2 regions of the Teredinibacter turnerae T7901 genome follow, and region 2 is predicted to be linked to the other one. Evidence: predicted binding sites of a transcription regulator. Region 2 holds the regulator's gene; the other holds the start of a gene.
The links. Region 2 encodes PhoB, which activates phosphate uptake and scavenging genes when phosphate is short. Its sites were predicted from a motif close to TGTCATAAANNTGTAACA; they were not measured.

Region 1 (11,009 bases), 1.2 Mb from region 2:
CCAGGCGGCTGTTGAGTGCGTTTACCAGCATTTCAATCGCGGTTGAGCCATCGTTTACCGGGTCAAATTCGTTCTCCAGTTCTACCAGCCCCAACACGTCCGCATCTAAAGATACAATCGCGTTAACGGTTTTCTGCAACTGTCGGGTCAGCTCTTCGGCGTTATTGGCGCCGCGCGGGTCGTGGCCGAGTGCTGTGCTAGCACCGTTGTCGAGTGTTTTGAACAGGTTGAGTACGTTGAACGAGGTTACCCGCAGGTCGCCATCCACTTGTGGCGCTGCGGCCGGTCTAGGGTTGGTGGCAACGAATGTGTTGGCGTCATCGGTGTGCGCACGCACGCGCCAAGTGGATTGTGAACTGCCGTTTCCAGCCCATTTGTAGTCCATCACACCTGTTAACCCATAGGCGGTATCGCCCATGCGCGGTGCGGTTGCTTCAGCATAGGGGCTGAAGCCTGCGAGCATGTCGATCGCGGCATTTTGTTCGTTGAGGCCGTCGTCGTACACAATTCCCCGTGCGGCCGTTCGTTGCAACCAGGCATCGTAGGCGGCAGGATCCGGTGTATGTAACTGACTGAATTGAGCCGGGCGGTCGCCAGCGGTTACGCGAATTTCGTTGAACCGATCCAACTGAAACTGCTCGATAATTTGCACCGGCTCCGCCAGGGTTACCAGCATGCCTTCGTAGGCTTCCAGGTCGGCCTGATAACGGTCAGCTCCACTCAGGGTTACCGCATCGCTGCTCAGCAATGAAACACTTGCCGCGGTGATGCTGCCGAGCTGATTTTGCGCAACGACCTCAATGCTTTCAACACTGCTCAACTGGGTTTCGCCAAAGTATTGATCTACGGTGGCCACAACTTTTACGCGGTCGCCAACATTCACGTCTGCGGTGGTGTCCGGGTCAAATACAAAAACACCCTCGGACGACGCCGGGTCGCCGTCTTCGTCAGCGGTTTCTTCCTGAATGTAAAAGCCGCTCAAGTTGCGCTTGGGATCGCTGTCGTTATCCTGAAAATCGCCGACCACGACAGCCTCGACCACCACGCGGGTATCCAGCATCGGGCTTACATCGGTTTCGCCGAAACTGTTGCTGGTCTGGGTATCCGGTGTGCCCTGAATTGCGGAAATAAACGCGGCAACCGGCTCGTTGCTACAGTCGCCGCAGCCGGTGCCACCGTCGGCGAAACTGCCAATGGGAATCAGGGTTTCGGCGTTATTTACGGTTTCCCCATCCAGCGCATTTGGCTGGGAGAAAGACCATTGGGCGGTTGTGAAAATCGCGGAAGGTGCGCTGCCGGTCGCGCGGTAGGCCCAACCGTCCATGTAATCCCAAGCAGTGCCGGTGCCGTCTGCGTTTGGGTCGCCAAACAGATCAAACAGAGTACCGTTGTGGAACAGTTCAATGGCATCGTCGCCGTTGATGCTCATGGCGGATGAGGTAAAGTCAGGCGCGAAGCCGAAGAACGCTGTAAAGCCGTCGTTTTCCGAAGCCACATAGAGGTAAGTGCCTGCACTTACGCTGATTGGCGGAAAACTAAATTCTTCGCCATCGCTGCCGCCGCCGTTGTTGGCACTGCCCAGGCCGTAGCTGCTTAGATCTGCGATATCGTCGAGTACGTAGAGCTCCACGCCCTTGGGTACACCGCCGCTGAGCGGGCCGTCGAACACTGCCGTTAATAAAAGATTTGCATGCGCACTGGCACAACCGCCAGCGAGCGCGATAGCCAAACCGAGTCGTTTCATAATTTTCTTTCCATGTTAATGATGACGAAGAGAGTGTTTACCTCAGTGAACGCTGGGTAATCTCTGCCGGCTTCGCAACTGTCTGGTTGGTTATCGTTATTGTTTTGTCTTTGCGAGATTGAAGACGCACCTAAGTGGCGGAAACATTACGGCGGGCTGCATGGCAGGCGGCAAGTGACTTGCCGACTCTTTACGAAGCGCCAGAATGGGCATACCAAGGCTTGAATGTCGTGTCTCGTCGGACTGCGTAACAACAATTGCGAATGCAACAGAGCTTCACAGCCTTCAGTGACATTCGTATAACGCTTTTTTGTAACTTGCGCGTCAACTTTATGACGAGCGACGGGCCTATTGCAAATGATTGTTGATACGCACTCGCCAAAAATTTATCGAATTTGGTGGCAGTTGGTTGGTGACTTGCGGTTGCGGAAAATCCTGCAGGCTTACCCGGCCTTTATCGAAAGACGGCTTGTGCCCGTTGATGCGCAGTTTTTTTGCGGTCAGTTTTGTGGCGGTAAGTTGATATATTTCCGTTGGTTCGCCGAAGTGGGGGGTACTGATTTCGAGGTGATCATTTGCGATGTTAATCAATAACAGCCAAATGTCTTCTGCGTCCTGGCTTTGGTGCGCGTAGACGCGTACATCCGGGTTGTTGCTCTGCACCCGATACACATCGTCGCCCATAAGTTGCGCCCAGAGCCAGCTTACCCAGTAATCGGGACGGGGTTTCAGCGTAATGCGATCGATCATGCCGTAGTCGCCGCCGATCAGGCTCTGGCGAATCATCACTTTCTGGCCTTGCGCGGCACCCTGGCCGAGTTGATCCGCCCACCAGAAGCAGGATGCGAAGCGGTCAGAAATTTTCGGTTGGCCTCCGCACTGAGCCGAGCCGGTTTCGCCGGTCCACAGTTGTGCGTTCGGCTGGTAGAGGTCGCGCCAGGCGCGCAGGCGTTTGCTGTAGTCGGTGAAATATTCAAATGATCGCGCGTGCAGCACATTTTTAACATTGGCGGCGCGGGTGCGAATGGGGGAGCGATCACTTTGGAATGGGTAATAGTGCCAGTCAACAATATCCAGTTCGGTGGGCAGGCTCTCTAGAAACCGTTTGGTTAAATTGGAAAACGGTTTAATGGTTTCGCCCAGCTTCGGCCAGAACGCACTCCCGGGGCCACAAATTTTAATGTCTGGATAGTAGCGGCGCACCAGTTGCGCAAAGGTGGCGTAGTCCTGAGCGAGGTTTTTTGGCCCCGGCTGGGCGCGCAAACCGTGAAATGCCCAATAGGCATTGAGTTCATTGCCCAGTTCGCAAACGTCGATGTGGTATCCCTGCTCCTTGGAATACTGCAGCAGTTTTTGAATTTCTGTGCCCTGCCATTCACCGTGGTATTTGCGTTTGAATAAACCGTATTTAAAAGTGAAAGAAAATTTCAGGTTATTGCGTTGAATAAAGGCGTGCAGGTTATCCCACATCGCTTTGGTGAGAATAAAATCGGAAGGGTTGCTTTCGTCGCATTCAAAATAGTGAATTTTGTCGGCTTCGGAGCCACCTACGCGCAAATAGGCTGGGCCAAGCGCCTGGACCAGACGGTCCAGTTTCTTCGTATTTAAGTCCAGTGGTGGAACCCGCAAGGTGCCGAGACCTTTGCGCACCCCGTTGCTGCCTTCCCACCAATATCCCCCTGCCAGGACTGAAATGTCGATAGAAAATGAGAGGTAGGCTGGGTCTATTTTTTCCACCGGCACGCGATTGAGTAACTCGACCTGTGCCCGCTGCTGGCCAATATGGTGATAGGGGTGGGTAAGGTGTTTGCGTCGGCCGAAGCGGAGCAAACGTTGTAGGTGAGTCAGTCGCATAGAAAACCGGTGTTAACACCTGCTGGTAGGGTCGAGGTCTGTGTCGAAGGTCTGTGTCATCTTATTCGCAAGTGTGGTTACACGCTGTCAAACATATACGCAGATAACGGCGTTTTAGCGATCTTCTAATGGCTTCCATTAATCGCGGCTCGCGCATGGTATGACATTCTTATGACGGCTAGATTAAGGAAATGTGTTACGCGTGGCTGTTCCACCTGCCCGACGAAAAGTACCTCTGACTGGGTCTTTAGAGTGTAGGTCAGGTGGAAATGGTATGACGAAAATGTCGCTTATAATTTCATGCTTGGATTGCTGTCACTAGCCCGCGTTTGCGATATAAGCTCGCCAACCGCCCAACGATGAGATCTCCTTCGCGCCGTCCAACCCCCAGTTGTCGCAGATAAAACCACTCAGCCAACGGCCGTCTGCCAGTTCGACTTTGCCAATGCCCAAAGGTGCCGGAATTTCGGCGATAAATGTGCCCACGGCATCGGCCGGTAAGCGCCACACTTCCACTTCAATAGCTGTGCTTGCATCCGCATCGCGCAATAGCGCGGGCCGCGCCGGGGGGCCACCAGGGAGTGCAAACAACCGATAGTTGTCGCTGGTGGTGGTGCGTGCAACAAACTCGGCGCCGCGCTCGCGCAGCTGCCAGTTCAGCGGCAGACCCTCGAGGTGAGCACCGCAGACTACGATATCCACCCAAGTTGAAGGCGGTAGAGATGTGGTTTGCCCCTGCACCTTAAACGGGCTGTGGCCACTCCCGGGGGGGATCGCCAACCTATTTTGCAGTTGGGCGGCAATGCTGAGCAGGTCTTTGTCGCGCTGGGCGTGATGGAACAGCGTGACACCGAAGCCGACACCGTTGGCGAAAAAATCCACCGGTATCGCCAGCGCGGCGTAGTCCAGCAGGTTCATAAAATTGGTGTAGTAACCCATTTGCGAGTTGAGTGCGATAGGGTCGGCTTCCACCTCGGCGATGGTATAGGCGCGCGGATTGGTGGGCGTAATCACCGCATCAACGTCGGCCAGCACCGCATCGGCGGCCGCCTTCAGCGCCTGCAACCTGTATTGTGCGGCAAATGCATCGGCCGCGCGGGGGTGTTTGCCGCCGCCGATAATGGTGTTAATTACCGGTAGCAGCGCCTCAGGGTTGGCGTCGATCAGCGGTAGTGTTGCCAGGTAGCGCTCTGCGACCCACGGCCCTTCGTAGAGCAGTTTGGCGGCTTGCAAAAACGGGGTGAAGTCCACCCCCACAACATCGTGGTCTATCGACAGGGTATTGGCGACAAAGTGGTTGAACAGGGACTCCGCTTCACTGCTACCAAAAAATTCGAGGCTGGCTTTGTCCGGTACCCCGATTTTGCGACGCTGGCTTTCTGCGCGGTAGTAGCGCGGGCCATTCGCAAAGTGTGCTTTGCGGCTGAAGGGGTCGTTGCGGTCGTGCGCCGTTGCCACATCCAACACCTGATTGGCATCATCGACATTGAGCGCGAATATGCTGACGCAATCCAGACTTTTACACGCAGGCACCACACCGTGACAGCTGAGCAGTCCGCGGCTGGGCTTGAGCCCCACCAGATTATTGAGTGACGCGGGCACCCGGCCCGAGCCTGCGGTATCGGTGCCCAGTGAGAAGCTGGCGAGACCCAGTGCCACGGCTACGGCCGAGCCGGAGCTTGAGCCGCCGGAAATTATGTCGCTATTGAGTGCATTGCGGCACGCGCCCCAGGGTGAACGCACGCCCACCAGACCGGTGGCGAACTGGTCCATATTGGTTTTGCCCATCGGAATTGCCCCCGCCGCAATCAAGTGCGCGACCACTGTGGCGCTGTCGTCGGGGGTAAATTCGAAGGCTTTACAGGCGGCCGTGGTGGGTATTGCCGCGAGGTCGATATTGTCTTTAATGGCGAAAGGTACGCCGTACAGCGGTAAGTCAGCTTGCCCTTGGCTGTCAATATAAGCGAGGTATTGCGCGATCTCGGCTTCGCTTACGCGCGTAATCCAGATCGGGTTATCGCCCAGGCTGTCGGCTTTTGCGTTGAGTGCGGCAACCAATTGTGCCGGGGTAAAATCGCCGTTGCGGTAGTGTGCCTGCAGCCCGCTAATGGTTAAATCGATATGGTCGAGGTTAAGCATGGCTTATGACTCCTAGCGTTTGGCCAGCGGCAATGACATCGCCCTGGTGACGTTGTTGTTTTAGCAGGGTACCGGCGGCGGGGGCGTAGATTTCAATTTCCATTTTCATGGATTCCAGAATACATACCACATCGCCTTCGTTAACGGTTTCCCCTTCGGCCACACACCATTGCCAAAGGCTGCCTGCGGCCGGGCTTTCCAGCGCGGTGCAGTTTGCGGCGAGGGGTGCCTCGTCTTCCGCCGGTGCGCTCGTCGTGGTTGCATCAAAGTTCATCTGGCCAGAGCTGATCCAGCGCGCTAATTCCTCGTCGAACGCGGTTTGTCGCTGTTCAACAAAATTGTCGATACTGGTTTGATGCTGCGTTAAAAACGCCTGGTAGTCAGCAAGGCTGAACTCGGTGTCCTCAATTTTTAGCGGATAATCACCGTGGGGGAAGCGGCGGCGAATATCGATTAATTCCTCTTCACTCACTTCGTAAAAACGAATTTGATCGAAAAAGCGCAGCAGCCATGGGCGACTGAATTCCCGGGTGGTTTTGTTTTTATTCCACATTTGCAGGGTGCGACCAATAAACTGGTAACCGCCAGGCCCTTCCATACCGTATACGCACAAATAGGCGCCGCCGATACCCACCGAGTTTTCTGCGGTCCAGGTGCGCGCCGGGTTGTATTTGGTTGTTACCAGGCGGTGGCGCGGGTCCAGCGGCGTCGCCACTGGCGCCCCCAGGTACACATCGCCCAATCCCATGACAACGTAAGAGGCATCGAACACAATGCGTTTTACATCATCGACCGAGTCGAGGCCGTTAATGCGGCGAATAAATTCGATATTGTCCGGGCACCAGGGCGCATCTTTGCGCACCGATTGGGTATATTTTTGCACTGCCAACTGGCAGGCCTGGTCGTTCCAGCTCAGTGGCAGGTGGACCACGCGCGCGGCAATTCGCTGTTGCTCGACATCTTTTAACGCGCGTTCGGCACTCAACAATAATTGCAGCAGCGCCTGCGCAGGCAGGGCGAGATTATCGTAGTGAATTTGCAGCGAGCGAATCCCGGGGGTGAGCTCCATAATTGCCGGGTGGTTTAATTCCTGCAATTTCAGCATAAGTGCGTGCGCGCGAAAACGCAGTGCAATATCCAATTGCTGGGGGCCGTATTCCACCAACAAATAGTCATCGCCCGCCAGCCGGTAACACACCTCTACCGCATTTTCCTGTTCGCTAAGGCGATGTAAAACCGGGCTTGCCGTGGCAATATCTTCGCTGCTGTATAGTGGCTCGGCACTGGCGGTTAACTGGGTGCAGCAGGCAAGCTGATGGCGTTCGAGTTTTTCTGCGGTCGCTAAATTTACGGGAGTGAATCGTACACGGTCGCCCGCTTTTAATTGGCCGAGTTTCCACAAGTCGGCTTTTATCACGGTGGCCGGGCATACAAACCCACCGAGGGAGGGCCCATCCGGCCCCAGAATCACCGGCATATCGCCGGTAAAATCAATAGTGCCAACCGCGTAGGCGTTATCGTGAATATTTGACGGGTGCATGCCGGCTTCGCCACCGGTGGTGCGCGCCCAGTCAGGTTTGGGGCCAATCAGGCGAATGCCGGTGCGACTGGAGTTGTAATGAATTTTCCAATCACTGTTAAAAAAAGTGGCGATATCTTTTTCGGTGAAAAAATCCGGCGCACCGTGAGGCCCGTAAATCACCCGGATATTCCAGTCAGTATTGACCGTCGGCTTCAGGTGCTGAATGTTGTCGGCGGCGATTGCGCTCGCGCCTTGCGCAAAATGCAGCACGTCGCCCGTGCGCAGAGCACGGCCGCTGTGGCCGCCAAACTGGCCCAGGGTAAAGGTGGAACGCGAACCCAAATACACATTGCCATCGAGCCCGCCAGCGACCGCGAGGTAGGCGCGTGCACCGGCCCCGAGAGGCTGGCCGATGCGCAGCACCTGGCCTGCAGTGGCTGCGTAAACCCGATAACTTTGCAGCGGTTCTGCATCCAATTCTGCGGAAAAATCTGCGCCGGTCAAAATAAACTGGGTCGCGCAATTAAAGCGCAACGTTGGGCCTTGCAGCGTAATCTCCAGACCGGCGGCATCGGCCGGGTTGCCCAGCGCGGCATTGGCCAGGCGCAAAGCAAGATTATCAAACGGCCCCGACGGGGGTACGCCCACATCCCAGTAGCCGGTGCGCCCGGGAAAATCCTGCAGCGTAGTCAGCGTGCCGCCGCTGAGTACATCCATCGTTTGCGGTACAAAGCTACGATTATTGAGGTAGCGGGTGTACAACCTGCCCTCCAGCAATACCGGGTCATCCAGCAGATCGCACAAGTACGCCATATTGGTTTCGATACCCTGGATGCGGCTGGCGGATAGTGCGGCGCTTAGTTCGGCGATTGCCGCTTCGCGGGAATCCGCGCGGCAAATAAATTTGGCCAGCATCGGGTCGAAAAATGCCGATACTTCCAGGCCGGTTTCGATCCAGTGATCTATACGGCGCTGCGACGTATTGTCCGGCAGCGCGACACAGGACAAAAGCCCGGCGCTCGGCTGAAAGTTTTTGTGAGGGTCTTCGGCGTACACGCGCGCCTGAATCGCGTGACCTTGCGGCGCGAGCTGAGCGCGCAATTTGGTAATATCGCCGAGTTCACCTGCGGCTTGGCGCACCATCCAGGCGACCAGATCCACCTTAAACACCTCTTCGGTAACCCCGTGCTCAACCTGCAAACGGGTATTGACCTCCAGAAAGTAAAACTGGTGGGTGTTCTGGTCGTAAATAAATTCTACCGTGCCGGCATTGAGGTAATTTACCGCGGCCAGCAATTTGGTGGCCGTGAGATGCAGTTGACTGCGTACGTCGTCGGGAATGTTGGGGGCCGGTGTTTCTTCGATAACTTTTTGATGGCGGCGTTGTGCCGAGCAATCTCTCTCGCCAAAGGCAACGGCGTTGCCTGCGCCATCACCGAAAACCTGCACTTCAATATGGCGGGCAAACTCGATGTATTTTTCGATAAACACGCCGTCGTTGGCAAAGTTGTTCGCGCCCAGGCGTTTTACCGACGCAAAATTTTTCTGCAGTTCGGCCGCGTCTTTGCACACCTGCATGCCGATACCGCCGCCACCGGCGGTGCTTTTTAAAATAATGGGGTAGCCAATTGTCGCGGCAGCGAGAAGTGCTTCGTCTTCCGAATCCAGCAGGTCACTGCCGGGCAACAGGGGCACCTGTTGCGCCACTGCCAGAGCGCGCGCTTCGTGTTTTAATCCGAACGCCTGCATGTGTTCCGGGCGCGGGCCGATAAAAGCAATGTTGCGCTTATCGCACTCGGCAACGAAGTCGGCGTTTTCACTGAGAAAGCCGTAGCCGGGATGCACGGCATCAACGCCCGCCTGCGCCATAATGGCAAACAGTTTTTCGGTGTTGAGATAGGTCTCGGCGGCGCCGCCCTCGCCGAGCGAATAAGCTTCGTCGGCGGCGGTCACATGCAACGAGTGGGCATCGGCTTCGCTGTAAACCGCAACCGAGGCTACGCCCATGGTATTTAACGTACGACTGATACGGGTGCTGATTGCGCCGCGGTTGGCGATAAGAATTTTGTTAAACATGGCGGTCTACACTCATGTTTGCGGCGGGTCGTCCCGCGTGAGCTTGCGTCCTGATCCGGTCGTCCGGAGACGCGTGGAGCGGCAGATTACCAGAGCGTAATTTCAACCGGCGTCGGGTTGTAGCCGTTGCAGGGGTTGTTCAGTTGCGGGCAGTTGGACACCAGCATATACACGTCCATATGCGCCACCATTTCCACGTATTTGCCGGGCGCCGAGATGCCGTCTTCGAAAGTCAGTCCACCTTCTGCCGTGACGGGCACGTTCATAAAAAAATTAATGTTGTGGGTGATGTCTCGTTTGCTGATACCGACAGATTCGTGTTCGCCGATAGCCAGCATCCAACTGTCGCGGCAGGCGTGCATACAGCGCTTGTTCAGGTCGTAGCGCACGGTGTTGCTCTCGGTCGCACAGGCGCCGCCGAGGGTATCGTGGCGACCGCAGGTGTCTGCGGTAATTTCCAGCAGCGGGTTGCCAAAATTACTGCGCAACAGCGTTCCCGCGCTCAGGTATACATTGCCCTGTTCGCGAATGGTATCCATGGCACTGTAGCGTTCGGCCGTATTGTTGGCGTTGTAAAACAAGGTGTCTGCGGCCTGATTGCCTTCCAGGTCGGTAATTCTCACGGTTTGGCCGCGCTTGATTTTTTTCAGTAAATAATCGCCAGCGGGTACGACAGTCGATTCCTGCGCTTCGCTTAACAACATGTCACTTTCTCTGATCATGCGCCTATCCCCAAATGGTACAAACGGTTATTTTCAAAACCCCGTCCGTTTTCCGGGCGGAAGTTTTTGCAGAAGTCATCGTCGGCGACCGGCGCCGCTTCAAACAATTCACACAGCACCGGCGTGCGGGGGTAGCTCGCTGCCTGGTTGAGTGGATGTGGGCAGCTGTGCATTACCACCAGCGTGTCCATTTCAAAGCGCAAAGTCAGGCTTGCGCCGGGTTTTGCTGCGCTGGCATCGAGGCTGAGATTGCCGCTTTCGTCGGCTACCACTTTGCTGAACAGGTTAAGGTTCGCCCCCATGTCCCGCTCGTTGAGACCGTATTTGGTCAATTCCACCAGAAAGGCATCGAAGCCGTTTTGGCGCCAGTCGTTTTGCGCATCCTGATAGGAGAGCGACCCCCAGGTTTTTTCGATATGCTGCTTGCGGCTGTTGCCGCACACGGTCTCGTGCCAGCCAAAATTATCTGCGGTAATCGAGCAGAAAATGCGGCCCATATCCGAGTACAGGCAGTTGCCGCGCGTTAATTTAAAAGTGTGCTGACACTTCAGGGTGTCGGGTGCGTTGTAACGTTCCAATAAATTTTCCGGGTTGTAGAACATCATTCCCAGATTGGCTCCACCGGTAATATCGGTGAGTGTCAGTTCGAGGCCGCGTTTGATTTTTAGCGACCAGTGGCTGGCGGCGGGCAATTCAAACGTATAAAGCGGTTGTGCTGTTGAATGTGTCATGGAATCGGATTCAGGCAAGGCTGGCCTGTACCTCCTCTGTGGGTTGTGAGTGATGGTGAATAATGTGCTCCAGCTGAGCGCGGTCCTTTTGCGATACATCCAGGTCGTAAGTAATCTGTGCGCCGAACGCACCTGGTGCCTGCGGGTCGTAGCGGTCTTTGTCGAATACCCACAGGCGGGTGCCCAGATGAAAACCTTCTTTCAGGTCGTGGGTAATCATA
Region 2 (11,009 bases):
GTGAAACCCCGCTGAATTTTATGTTCGCCCTGGGCACCTGGGTCAAAACGTGCCAGACCTTCTGCAATAGCGTATTCAATACCCTGGTAATAGCAGGTTTCAAAGTGCAAACCGTCGACATCCAACTGCGTACCCCAGTAACGCCCGTAAAGGGTAGTGCTGTCACGAAAATACAAGGCCGCAGCCAACATTTCTTTATCCAGTGATTGATGGTGAGCGCTTGCCAGCATAATCTGCTCCGGCATGGTTTCCACCACTTGCTTAAAGAATGCGTTGTTCAAGTACCCTTGGCGCCCGCTACGCTTGAAATAAGTGCGGTGATACAAGGCGTAAAACATCTCCCACTCATCCGCGCTGACCTCGGTCGCGCCGCGCATTTGCAGGTGTAGACCCTGCTCTTTAACTTTTTGGCGTTCGCGCTTCAATGATTTCCGTTTGCGCGAATTGAAGCGGGATAGAAAATCGTCAAAATCACGATATCCGTTGTTAAACCAATGAAACTGGCAACCTTGCCGTTCGATAAGGCTTTCTCGCGCAAGTAAATCGCGCAGCCCCGCTTCCGGAAAAAGGCAATGAAAACCAGAGCCATCCGTGTCGCCCAGCACTTGCTTAAGCGTATCCACGATTAATTTTACGGTCTCGACTTTTTGTGCATCGCCTAGCTCGCTGGCAAACGCGATACGCGGCCCAGTGGCCGGCGTAAAGGGTACCGCGTTAATTAATTTGGGATAGTAATCAAGCCCTGCGCGCTGATAAGCATCGGCCCAGGCCCAATCGAATACATACTCACCGTAGGAATGTGTTTTTTGATAAAGCGGCACAACCGCAACACGACAATCATTGTGCTCAACAACCAGGTGCATGGGTTGCCAGCCAGTAGCTTCGCAGACACTCCCGGACACTTCCAGCGCGTGCAGGAACTCATAACGTGTGAAGGGATAGTCGCTGGACCACAAACTTTGCCAGTCCTGCAGGGATATGTCGCCGATGCCTGATAGGAAAAATGTACGCATGGGGGAGACCTCACGAAATCCCCCGCGTGCTTGTCTACGAGGGTTGCTGCTCGGGTGAACTCTGAATAACGCGTTTGATAGGAAAATGACAGGAAAAGGTGCTGCCCTTGCCGACCTTACTGCGAATTTTCAAATCCGCATCATGGCGCAGCAGGATGTGTTTGACAATGGCAAGTCCGAGCCCAGTGCCACCGGTTTCGCGCGAGCGACCCGCATCCACCCGATAAAAACGTTCAGTCAGACGCGGAATATGGCGCGACTCAATACCTTCGCCATTATCCTTCACCTTAAGCACCAATTCATGGGGATCGCTGTTGACCAGAATGGAAACTTTTTTTCCATCTGGCGTGTAGTTAACAGCGTTATAAACCAGGTTGGCGATAGCGCTACGCAGCTCGTCCTCCTGCCCCATGATTTCGATGCCTTCGCCACAGTTAATTAAGAATTCGTGGCCGCGCTCGCCGCTTAGCGCGCGGCCTTCCGCCACGATCTGCTCCAGGAGAGGCAGCAGAGGAACCGGGCGCTGGCCGAAATCGCGGTCGTCAGTTTCCAGGCGGGAGAGGGTGAGCAGGTCGTTTATCAGGCGATTCATGCGGCTGGTTTGTTCCAGCATCTGTCCCATGGGTTTGTCCCAGCGTTCAGGCAATACGCCGGTATCGGCCAGGGTTTCCAGGTAACCGCTAAGAACGGTTAACGGTGTTCGCAACTCATGAGAAACATTTGCCACGAAGTCCTGACGCATCCGCTCAAGGTTGGCAACGCGGGTTACGTCACGCGCAATAATCAACCGGTCACCGTCGCCAAAAGGATGAATAAAGAACTGAAGGTGCTGACCTTCATGGCGTACCGAGTAGGTATCCAGCGGCTCCTTATAATCGCCGCCTTCATAGTATTTGATGAACTTGGGGTTGCGCAGGTAATTGGTGACCTTGTGGCCTATATCCAACGGTTGGAAATCAAACTGCATTTCGGCGGCGCGATTCCACCACTCGATGTTGTGGTGCTTGTCGACAATAATAACCCCGTCGGTCAGTGCCGCCGTCATCTGCTGGACCCGCTCCACAACCTGTTGCAGGCGCAGCTTGTCTTTTTCATAGCGGCGGATGATGAGTACCACGTCTTCCGCAATTTCCGCCCAAACGCCTTCCAGGTTGTTTTCCTGCAGACCGCGCTGGCGGGTCGCCTCCACCCAGGATTCCAATTCGGAGATGCGCAGCATAAGGCGTGCGCCAAACACCAGCGCGGCCACCAGCAGCATCATAACGACGTGGTCGAAAACCAGGCCAATGCTGAAACCCACAATGACGAACAGCAGCAACCAGCGCAGTTCGGCCGCTACGCCTTTACGAAACATAAGCAGAACCGGGAAGTTTATTCAGCAGCAGCGAGAAATTTTGCTGAGAACCGGTAGCCCGCACCGCGCACGGTTTGCACGAGGCGATCGTGGTTTTCCAGCTTCAGGGCTTTGCGTAAACGGCGAATATGAACATCCACAGTCCGCTCTTCCACATACACGTTGCCACCCCACACATAATCCAATAACTGATTACGTGAGTATACGCGCTCCTGGTGGGTTAAGAAAAATTCCAACAAACGGTATTCAGTGGGGCCCAGCTGAACCGGCATCCCGGCGATGGTAACGCGGTGACTGGTAGGGTCGAGACACAGGTTTTCTACGGTTATTGGGTCGCCACTTGAAAGGGAATCACTGCGGCGCAATACCGCCTTGAGACGGGCAACCAGCTCGCGAGGGGAAAATGGCTTGGTGATATAGTCGTCCGCACCTATTTCCAGGCCCTGTATTTTGTTGTCCTCTTCGCCTTTCGCCGTGAGCATGATAATTGGTATTTCACGGGTCACTTCTTGCGATTTCAACCGACGCGCGAACTCAATACCACTCACGCCAGGCATCATCCAGTCCAATAGAATGAGATCGGGGCGGGTGTCCACCACGATTTGGTGTGCCTCCTGGGCATCGGCAGCTTCCAGCACCGCATAATCGGCCATCTCGAGGGCCACACGGAGCATGTCGCGAATCGCGCGCTCGTCATCGACCACTAGAATCTTTTTTTCAACCATGGAGGTATAACCTAAAGTCTTAGAATAAGGTGGAGTATCTGCAGTAATTACAGGTGCGCAATAGGGCAACCTGAATGACCCAAGTCACGGGCATTAAATAAAGCTTTTGTTTCGATTTTATGACATCGGCCGTATTTCGCCACCGGCGTCTGTATTAACGAAATCAATGGCTAGCGAAATTGATAATCGCAGACAATACCAACGAAGATCACAATGCCGACCCAGTTGTTGTTCAGAAAGGCTTTGAAGCAGGCATCGCGCTGCCGCTCGCGGATCAGCAGTTGCTGATAAATCATTAGCCCGGCCGCGGCCGCCAGGCTGAGGTAATAAAAGGTTCCCAATTCGAATTTGGTACCGACCATAAGCAGCGCGATCAGGGTCATCATCTGCAGACAGGCCGTAATGGCTTTATCCTGTTCACCAAAAAGGATGGCTGACGATTTCACTCCGATTTTGAGATCATCATCCCGGTCGACCATCGCGTAAAAAGTGTCGTAGGCCACCGTCCAGAGTAAAACTGCGGTATAAAGTAGCCAGATATGGCTACTCAGTTCACCGGTCTGCGCAGCAAATGCCATCGGCACGGACCAGGCGAACGCGGCTCCCAAAACCACCTGCGGCAATTGGGTATAGCGCTTCATAAAGGGGTAGCAAAAGGCCAGCGCGATGCCGCCGACCGACAGGTATACCGTAAGGTCGTTGGTTTGCAGCACCAATAAAAATGACGCAAGACTGAGTACCGCAAACAACGCGGCCGCCTCAACGGGAGACACCAGCCCAGTGACCAATGGCCGGCTGCGGGTGCGCTCTACGTGGCCGTCCACCTTGCGGTCGGCATAATCGTTGATCACGCAGCCGGCGGAACGCATCAATACTACCCCTACAGTGAATATCACCAGCAGGTCCCAGCGCGGCACACCACCGGCCGCTAACCAGAGTGACCAGAGCGTAGGCCACAACACCAGGTAGATGCCGATAGGGCGATGCAGGCGCATCAATTGCAAGTAAGCACGCCACTTGGGCATCGGCTGGGGAGAAACTTTTGGGGAACTTGTGTTCATTGAACCGCGCTTTGAAGCTGTTTTATAGTGATTATTCTACCCGGAGCCCCTCTCATGCGTAAAACAGATCTTGTGAAGCAGCTTTGTACACTCGGCGAACTCAACCGCGTTCAGGCAGATGATGTGGTCGAGGCGATTGTCGAACAGGTGACCAATGCGCTGGCCCGCGGCGAGCGGGTACAACTCCCGGGCCTCGGCAGTTTCTCTGTGCGCCACCGCAATGCGCACACCGGAATCAACCCGCAAACCGGCGAGGCGTTGCGCATTGCGGCTAAAAACCAGATTTTTTTCAAGGCAGGCAAACGTCTGCGTGACCCCTTCCAGCACAAGGAATAATTCATGATTCGTCTGCAACTGCACTGGCAAATACTGATTGCCATCGGCCTCGCTATCGCAGTGGGCCTGGGCATCAACCTGCTCTCGCAAAACAACCCTGCCAGCGCGGCGCCTTTCCTCAGTACGTTCTCGTTTGTTGGAACGCTCTTCCTAAACGCACTAAAGATGATCATTGTGCCACTTATTTTATCGTCCATTATCAGTGGCATCAGCACCCTGGGCAGCAGCAATGACTTGCGCCGTCTGGGTGGTAAAACGCTCGGCTTCTACCTCGCATCCAGTCTGTTTGCTATTTTAATGGGGCTTTTCCTGGTGAACATCATCCAGCCCGGCATCATAAATGGAGAGCCGGCAGGTGAGCGCTTGAACCTCAGCAGCCAGGAGGAGGTGGGCGCCAATCTCGATAAGATTGAGGGGCGTGGTACGGGTGACGTCGCCGCTGTATTTCACCGCATGCTGCCACCGAATATTGTGCAGGCAGCAGCAGAAGGGCAGATGCTCGGACTCATCTGCTTTGGTTTGTTATTTGGCTTTTTTATGACCCGAATTGCGTCGCCCATGCGCGAAACCCTGGTTAATTTTTGGCAGGGTGTTTTCGAAACCATGATGGGCATAACGCTGTTCATAATGAAGTTCACGCCCATTGGCGTATTTGCCCTGGTAGCCAATACAGTCGCGTCCACCGGCTTCAAAGCGTTTGTCCCGGTGTTAACCTTTTTCTTTACTGTGGTGCTGGCCCTCGCCGCCCACACCTTTATCACCATGCCGCTCATTTTAAAATTTCTCGCGAAGGTGAATCCGGTTGGTCAGTATCGCGGTATGACTCCAGCCTTACTTACGGCATTTTCCACCGCATCGTCTTCCGGCACCTTGCCTATCACCATGGAGTGCATGGAAAAAAATGTGGGGCTTTCCAACCGCACAGTATCCTTCGTGTTGCCGTTGGGCGCGACCATCAATATGGATGGCACCGCGCTCTATGAGTGTGTTGCCGCCATGTTTATCGCTCAGGCCTACGGCCTGGATCTCACCCTGGCAACGCAGTTCACCATCGTCACCATCGCGCTGCTCACCTCCATTGGCGTAGCGGGAATCCCCTCTGCAAGCCTGGTGGCAATCGCAGTTATTCTCAGTGCCATTGGCTTGCCATTGGAAGGGATCGGAATGTTGCTGGTAACCGACCGAATTTTAGATATGATGCGCACCGCAGTGAACGTATTCAGCGACAGCTGCTGCGCGACATTTATCGCCCGCAGCGAAGGCGAAACAACCCAGATCGCCGCGAAATCCTGACCGCTGCTCATGCCAGGGGCATCGCGATTGCGATGTCCATGCATTTTGCGGATGATACGCCACCGACACTTTTTCTGACTCTCCATTGCGCGAGGACGCTTTATGGCGCAACCCCTGCCTAGGCCCCGCCTGTTTAGTCGGGTCGGCAACACCTTTCTCGCCGGCATACTTGCCGCGCTTCCATTAACGCTCACCATCGCCGTCATCGTATGGGCGGCCGATCTGTTGCACCGCTATCTCGGCCCGGAGAGTTTTATCGGGCGACTATTTGGTAATATCGGGCTGAACTTCGTGACGTCCGAAATTACCGCCTACGCTATTGGGGTAGCGAGTGTGGTGGCAGTGATCTACTTGCTGGGTGTGGCGGTGCAGTCCCGATTGCGCCACCAGTGGCAGGGCTTAATGAGTGGTCTACTGGCGCGCGTACCCTTTGTGCGCTCGGTGTACCAAACGCTCTCGCGCATTGTCACCATGTTTGATAAACACGAGGAAGCCCAGTACAAAAGCATGCAAGCCGTGTTGTGTTATTTCGGCGGTGATCGCAGTGGCATGGCCGTGCTGGGCCTGCTCACCAGTCCCACACCGGTATTTATGGGCGGTCGCGAACACTATGCGATTATGGTCCCCAGCGCACCAGTTCCCTTTGGCGGCGCCATCATGTATGCGCCCGTGGACTGGGTGCAAAAAGCGGATTTTGGTTTCGACGGGCTGTTCAATATTTACATGTCGATGGGAGTAACCTCCGGCGACTACTTTAAACAGCCGCCGGACGAACCTAGAACGAAATAAAACTGATTGCGCGGGTCATCAGTGATTTGCGCGCTTCAAAGCTGCGGTAGTGTGTGACGATGTGTTCTTTGGGGTCCACAAAACAGTGGACCGGCGCATCACTATGCAGATAGAGGTCTCCCAGCTGCGCGTGCATAAATACTTTGTAAATGGCCAATCGCGCATCGTACCGGGTCGAGTGGTAATCCACATAGGAACGCACTAACTGGTCGCCGAAACGGTCTGCGGTTTTGTTGGTGCAAACCCGCGCGGCATCGTTAATATCAAACGGCGTGAGATTGTAATTCCTGCCATGGTCCGCATATTTATCCGCACTCTCCCACCGGGAAAAATTCTGGGTCAGAAAGTACACACCCAGGCTCAGCAGGGCACAGACACCGGTTCCTGTCAGCAGACGCATTGCCTTCTGACAACGCTTATTGCGCAACAATCCGCCAAAACCCCGCATAGTCGTGGGTTTGTTAAGTGCTTGAGTCGTCGCCACTGCAGTACCTCCAATCATCATTAAACAAGCTGATCAGTTTTTAATCTTCAGCATGTTATTGATAAATCAGTTTGCAGAGGCTGACAACGTGTTAAACGCGCCACTCGAGACGGATTTCTTCTAGTAGATAGAACCGGCCAAACTTAAGGAATCCGGTGCCATAATTGACGGGAATATAGATGATATACGCGCCATAACAAATCAGGCGCGCATTTTTTCGGCGATTGCGTCCAGGTCGTCACCGGCCTCGAGAATATTTTCCACGGTAATACGGGCCGTCTCTGGGTCCAGGTGCAACTCGGCAAACGCGTGATCAGTTATCGGGCGAGTCAGTCGATTGCCAAAACCTGCATTGGCCAGCATCTGCTGAGCAAGACCCACCAGCTTGGCATACACCGCATGCTCACCTTGGTAATTCGGATTGTGCAGGTGCCGTAACGCGATCACGACTTCCTCCGGCATATTCCAGTTGTCCATCAACCAGGCGGCAATTTGATTGCCCGTCATGCCCAGCTGATGTTGTTCAACACAGGCGCTGGGAACGTGGGAATTCGCCTTCGCCATGCGTTCAATACTGGCAAAGTAGGGCGGAAATACGTCGGCGAGAATCAGATAGCCAAAATTGCTCAACAAACCCGACAAATAGGCCATGCCGAAACCTGGCCGGAACGGGCGTTCGATACTGGTGACCAGACCTTCCACCGCGGCCGCCGAGTAGACCGCATCGCGCCAGTAGCGCGCGATTTGCTGGGGTGTCAGCACCTGCATATTGACGGTTTTGCCGAGCGATAAGCCCAGAGCCAGGTTGAGCACCATATCGAAACCCAGCACTCGTACAATTGCGTCGTGCACGGACTTAATCCGGCCCGGCGCAGAATAATAGGGCGACGCCGCCCAACTCACGACCTGCGCCGCAAGGCTCGGGTCGATCTCGACAATATTCGATAGATCGCTGATATCGGCGTTAGGGTCTGCGCGCAGTTTGATAATGCGCTGCGCGGTTTCGGGCAGTGGCGGCAGCTCGAGGGTTTCGTCCAGGCGCTGCTTTACGCGCTTTTGGGTAAAGCGCTTCACCGAATCGAGAATCTGCGCCTCCTCTTTGTCGCCATCGAAACTCAACACAGGCGCATCCAGGGCGCAGGGCAGCACTTCGGAGGTGGCAATAATGCTCTGAAAATCCGCGCGGCTCAGCTCGAGCATATTGGTGCCGGTACCCGACTCCAGCCAGAGCGTAGATGCCTGTACCAAGCGTTCATCGACCACTGTAGGCATGCTCTGCCAGCGCGGCAGGGCGGGGATACAGGTCAACTGGTGCTGCTGCAGCAAGGGACGTACATCGTCGAGGTTAACACCCTCGAAATTGCGCTCTGTATGCCGCGACAGGCTTTCCAGGTCCACCAGCGAACCCGCTGGCAGCAGAACCTGCACCCTGCCATGCGCATCCTGCAACAATACGGATTGCACGATACAGATATTTTGCATCTGACTGGACCCAAGCGGGTGTCCAGAGCGATCCATCGGCGCAATGTTGTAATTCACCTTCTGGGTGTCCAACATCTCCTGAATACTGGCGGGTAAAGACACAAACGTTCTCCTGCTACTAACCGCATTAACATTGCGCCGTCAGCGATGAAAAGTCGCACGACGGCAAAATGCTAATGGCGCTGAATACTTTTTTAGCACTATAGTTCATATCCTACCGACTAACGCCTCAGATGTTGATTTATGCGTCAGAACTTTTTTTCATAGAAAACGCGACAAAAGGATTCCGGAGCCCGGTCAGCTGCATTCCCGGTGAACTATATTCCCAGTTAACTAACAGCTCGACCGCCGAACGCTCGATACTGGAAGGAGGGTAATAAGGCAAACGCTACTACGCGTTAATATAGGCTTGTTTGTCGCCAATCCAGCGCTGAATGAGTTTTTCGCACACAGCTGGTTGATGGTGAAGGTACTGTTCGCCCAACTGGTGAATCTCTGGCAGTAGGTGCTCGTCACGCACCATATCGGCAACGCGATATTGCATATCGCCGGTTTGGCGGGTACCCAGCACTTCACCCGGCCCACGCAACTGAAGGTCTTTTTCCGCCACCAAAAAGCCATCGTTAGTTTCACGCAACACCTGTAGCCGCTGGCGCGCCTGCTCACTCAACTTATCGCCGTACAGCAGTACACAATGACTCGCGGTAGTTCCTCTGCCCACGCGACCACGCAACTGGTGCAGTTGCGCCAGCCCCAGGCGTTCCGGGTTTTCAATGATCATCAGGCTCGCGTTGGGCACATCCACGCCCACTTCGATGACCGTGGTAGCCACCAGTAACTGTAGCTCCGCCGCTTTGAACGCTGCCATCACCGTTTCTTTTTCAGTCGCCTTCAGACGCCCATGCACGAGGCCGATGGCGATATCAGCGAGTGCCTCGCGCAATTCACTGGCGGTTTGCTCCGCATTGGCGGCGGCGAGGGATTCCGACTCCTCCACCAGTGTGCACACCCAGTACACCTGGCGCCCTTCGGCACAGGCCGCGCGAATGCGTTCCACCACCTGCGCGCGACGCCGCTGACTGATCAACACGGTATTTACCGGTGTTCGCCCAGGCGGCAATTCATCAATAACGCTGTAGTCAAGTTCCGCATAAGCCGCCATCGCCAGGGTGCGAGGAATCGGTGTCGCCGTCATAACCAACTGGTGCGGGAGCTGATCGTCCGCATTGGTTTTACGCAAACTCAATCGTTGGTCGACACCGAAACGGTGCTGCTCATCCACAATGGAGAGCCCCAGCCGCGCGAAATTTACCCCTTCCTGAAACAGTGCATGAGTACCGACAATTACCTGAGCTTCGCCGCTAGCGATGCGCTCCAGAGCATTGCGCCGCTTGGCGACAGTGAGCTTGCCGACCAGCCATTCCACCTGGAAACCGAGGCCGCTCAACCAGCCGTCAAAATTGCGAAAGTGCTGCTCGGCCAAAATCTCCGTGGGCGCAACTACCGCCACCTGGAAGCCGCTGTCGATTCCAGCGAGTGCCGCCAGCGCGGCCACCAGCGTTTTACCCGAACCCACGTCACCCTGCACCATCCGTAACATGGGGCTCCCGTTTGCCAGATCGTTAAAAATTTCGCGGCAAACCCGCTGTTGCGCGCCTGTCAGGGCAAACGGCAGCTGTGCGAGAAAGCGTTCTTGCAGGCTGGTGTCTAGGGTAAGCCTCGGCGCTTTTTGGCGGGCCGCTATCGCGTGAAGTTTGCGCTTGACGAGAAAGTGCGCGAGCAGTTCCTCGTAGGCGAGGCGCTGCTGACTAGGGTGGTGCCCTTCGAGCAGCGATTTAACCTGCACGGAATGTGGCGGTTGGTGAACGCACAGCAAGGCCTCGCTCAGTGACTCACAGGCAAAGCGCTGATTCACGTCGCGCGGCAGGTACTCATCGGGTGGAGACTGTTTGATTTTTGCCAGCACCTGCTCGATAACACTGCGCATCCGCTGCTGGGAAACGCCCTCGGTAAGGCCATACACTGGAGTCAGGGTATTGTCCAACGGCGGTGGTGCCGCAGCGTCAATAACATCGTATTCCGGGTGATAGAACTCTAGCCCGGAGCTGCCCAGTCGCGGTTCGCCGTAGCAGCGCAGCAGCGTGCCGGGCTCGAGGCGGTCTTTTTGGTAAGCCGTAAAATGATAAAACCGCAAGCAGGTCTGGCCGCTTTCGTCCTCCAACTGTACTAACAAGCTACGCTTGCGACCGAAGGTGACCTGGGTTCGCAATACCGCGCCCTGAATCATTACCGAGGTATTCAGTTGCAACTGCCCCAGCGGCGTAATACGGGTTCTATCGAGGTAACGCAACGGCAGATGGAACAGTAAATCCTGCTGGCTGTGCAGGCCGAGCTTGGCGAAGTTGGCGGCGAGTTTGTCACCCACACCTTTTAGCTCGGTGAGAGGTCGCTGTGCGAGACTGAGGGAGGAGG

Region 1: TERTU_RS15445 (glycosyl hydrolase family 79 N-terminal domain-containing protein) is a predicted target of PhoB. The motif match lies at 3,758-3,775, and genes of this name have one in related genera.

Annotation. Positions count from the first base shown of each region.
Region 1 covers NC_012997.1:3,856,973-3,867,981, reverse strand. Annotated here, with positions in the region: gene TERTU_RS15450 (ExeM/NucH family extracellular endonuclease) at 1-1,744, opposite strand, end outside; gene TERTU_RS15445 (glycosyl hydrolase family 79 N-terminal domain-containing protein) at 2,093-3,598, opposite strand; gene atzF (allophanate hydrolase) at 3,917-5,737, opposite strand; gene uca (urea carboxylase) at 5,730-9,335, opposite strand; gene TERTU_RS15430 (urea amidolyase associated protein UAAP2) at 9,422-10,057, opposite strand; gene TERTU_RS15425 (urea amidolyase associated protein UAAP1) at 10,054-10,788, opposite strand; gene TERTU_RS15420 (ABC transporter ATP-binding protein) at 10,799-11,009, opposite strand, start outside.
Region 2 covers NC_012997.1:5,015,000-5,026,008, forward strand. Annotated here, with positions in the region: gene TERTU_RS20215 (GNAT family N-acetyltransferase) at 1-1,013, opposite strand, end outside; gene phoR (phosphate regulon sensor histidine kinase PhoR) at 1,048-2,367, opposite strand; gene phoB (phosphate regulon transcriptional regulator PhoB) at 2,385-3,092, opposite strand; gene ubiA (4-hydroxybenzoate octaprenyltransferase) at 3,263-4,153, opposite strand; gene TERTU_RS20235 (HU family DNA-binding protein) at 4,208-4,489, shown strand; gene TERTU_RS20240 (dicarboxylate/amino acid:cation symporter) at 4,493-5,782, shown strand; gene TERTU_RS20245 (DUF502 domain-containing protein) at 5,885-6,571, shown strand; gene TERTU_RS20250 (hypothetical protein) at 6,558-7,055, opposite strand; gene TERTU_RS20255 (aminoacyl-tRNA deacylase and HDOD domain-containing protein) at 7,257-8,639, opposite strand; gene recG (ATP-dependent DNA helicase RecG) at 8,929-11,009, opposite strand, start outside.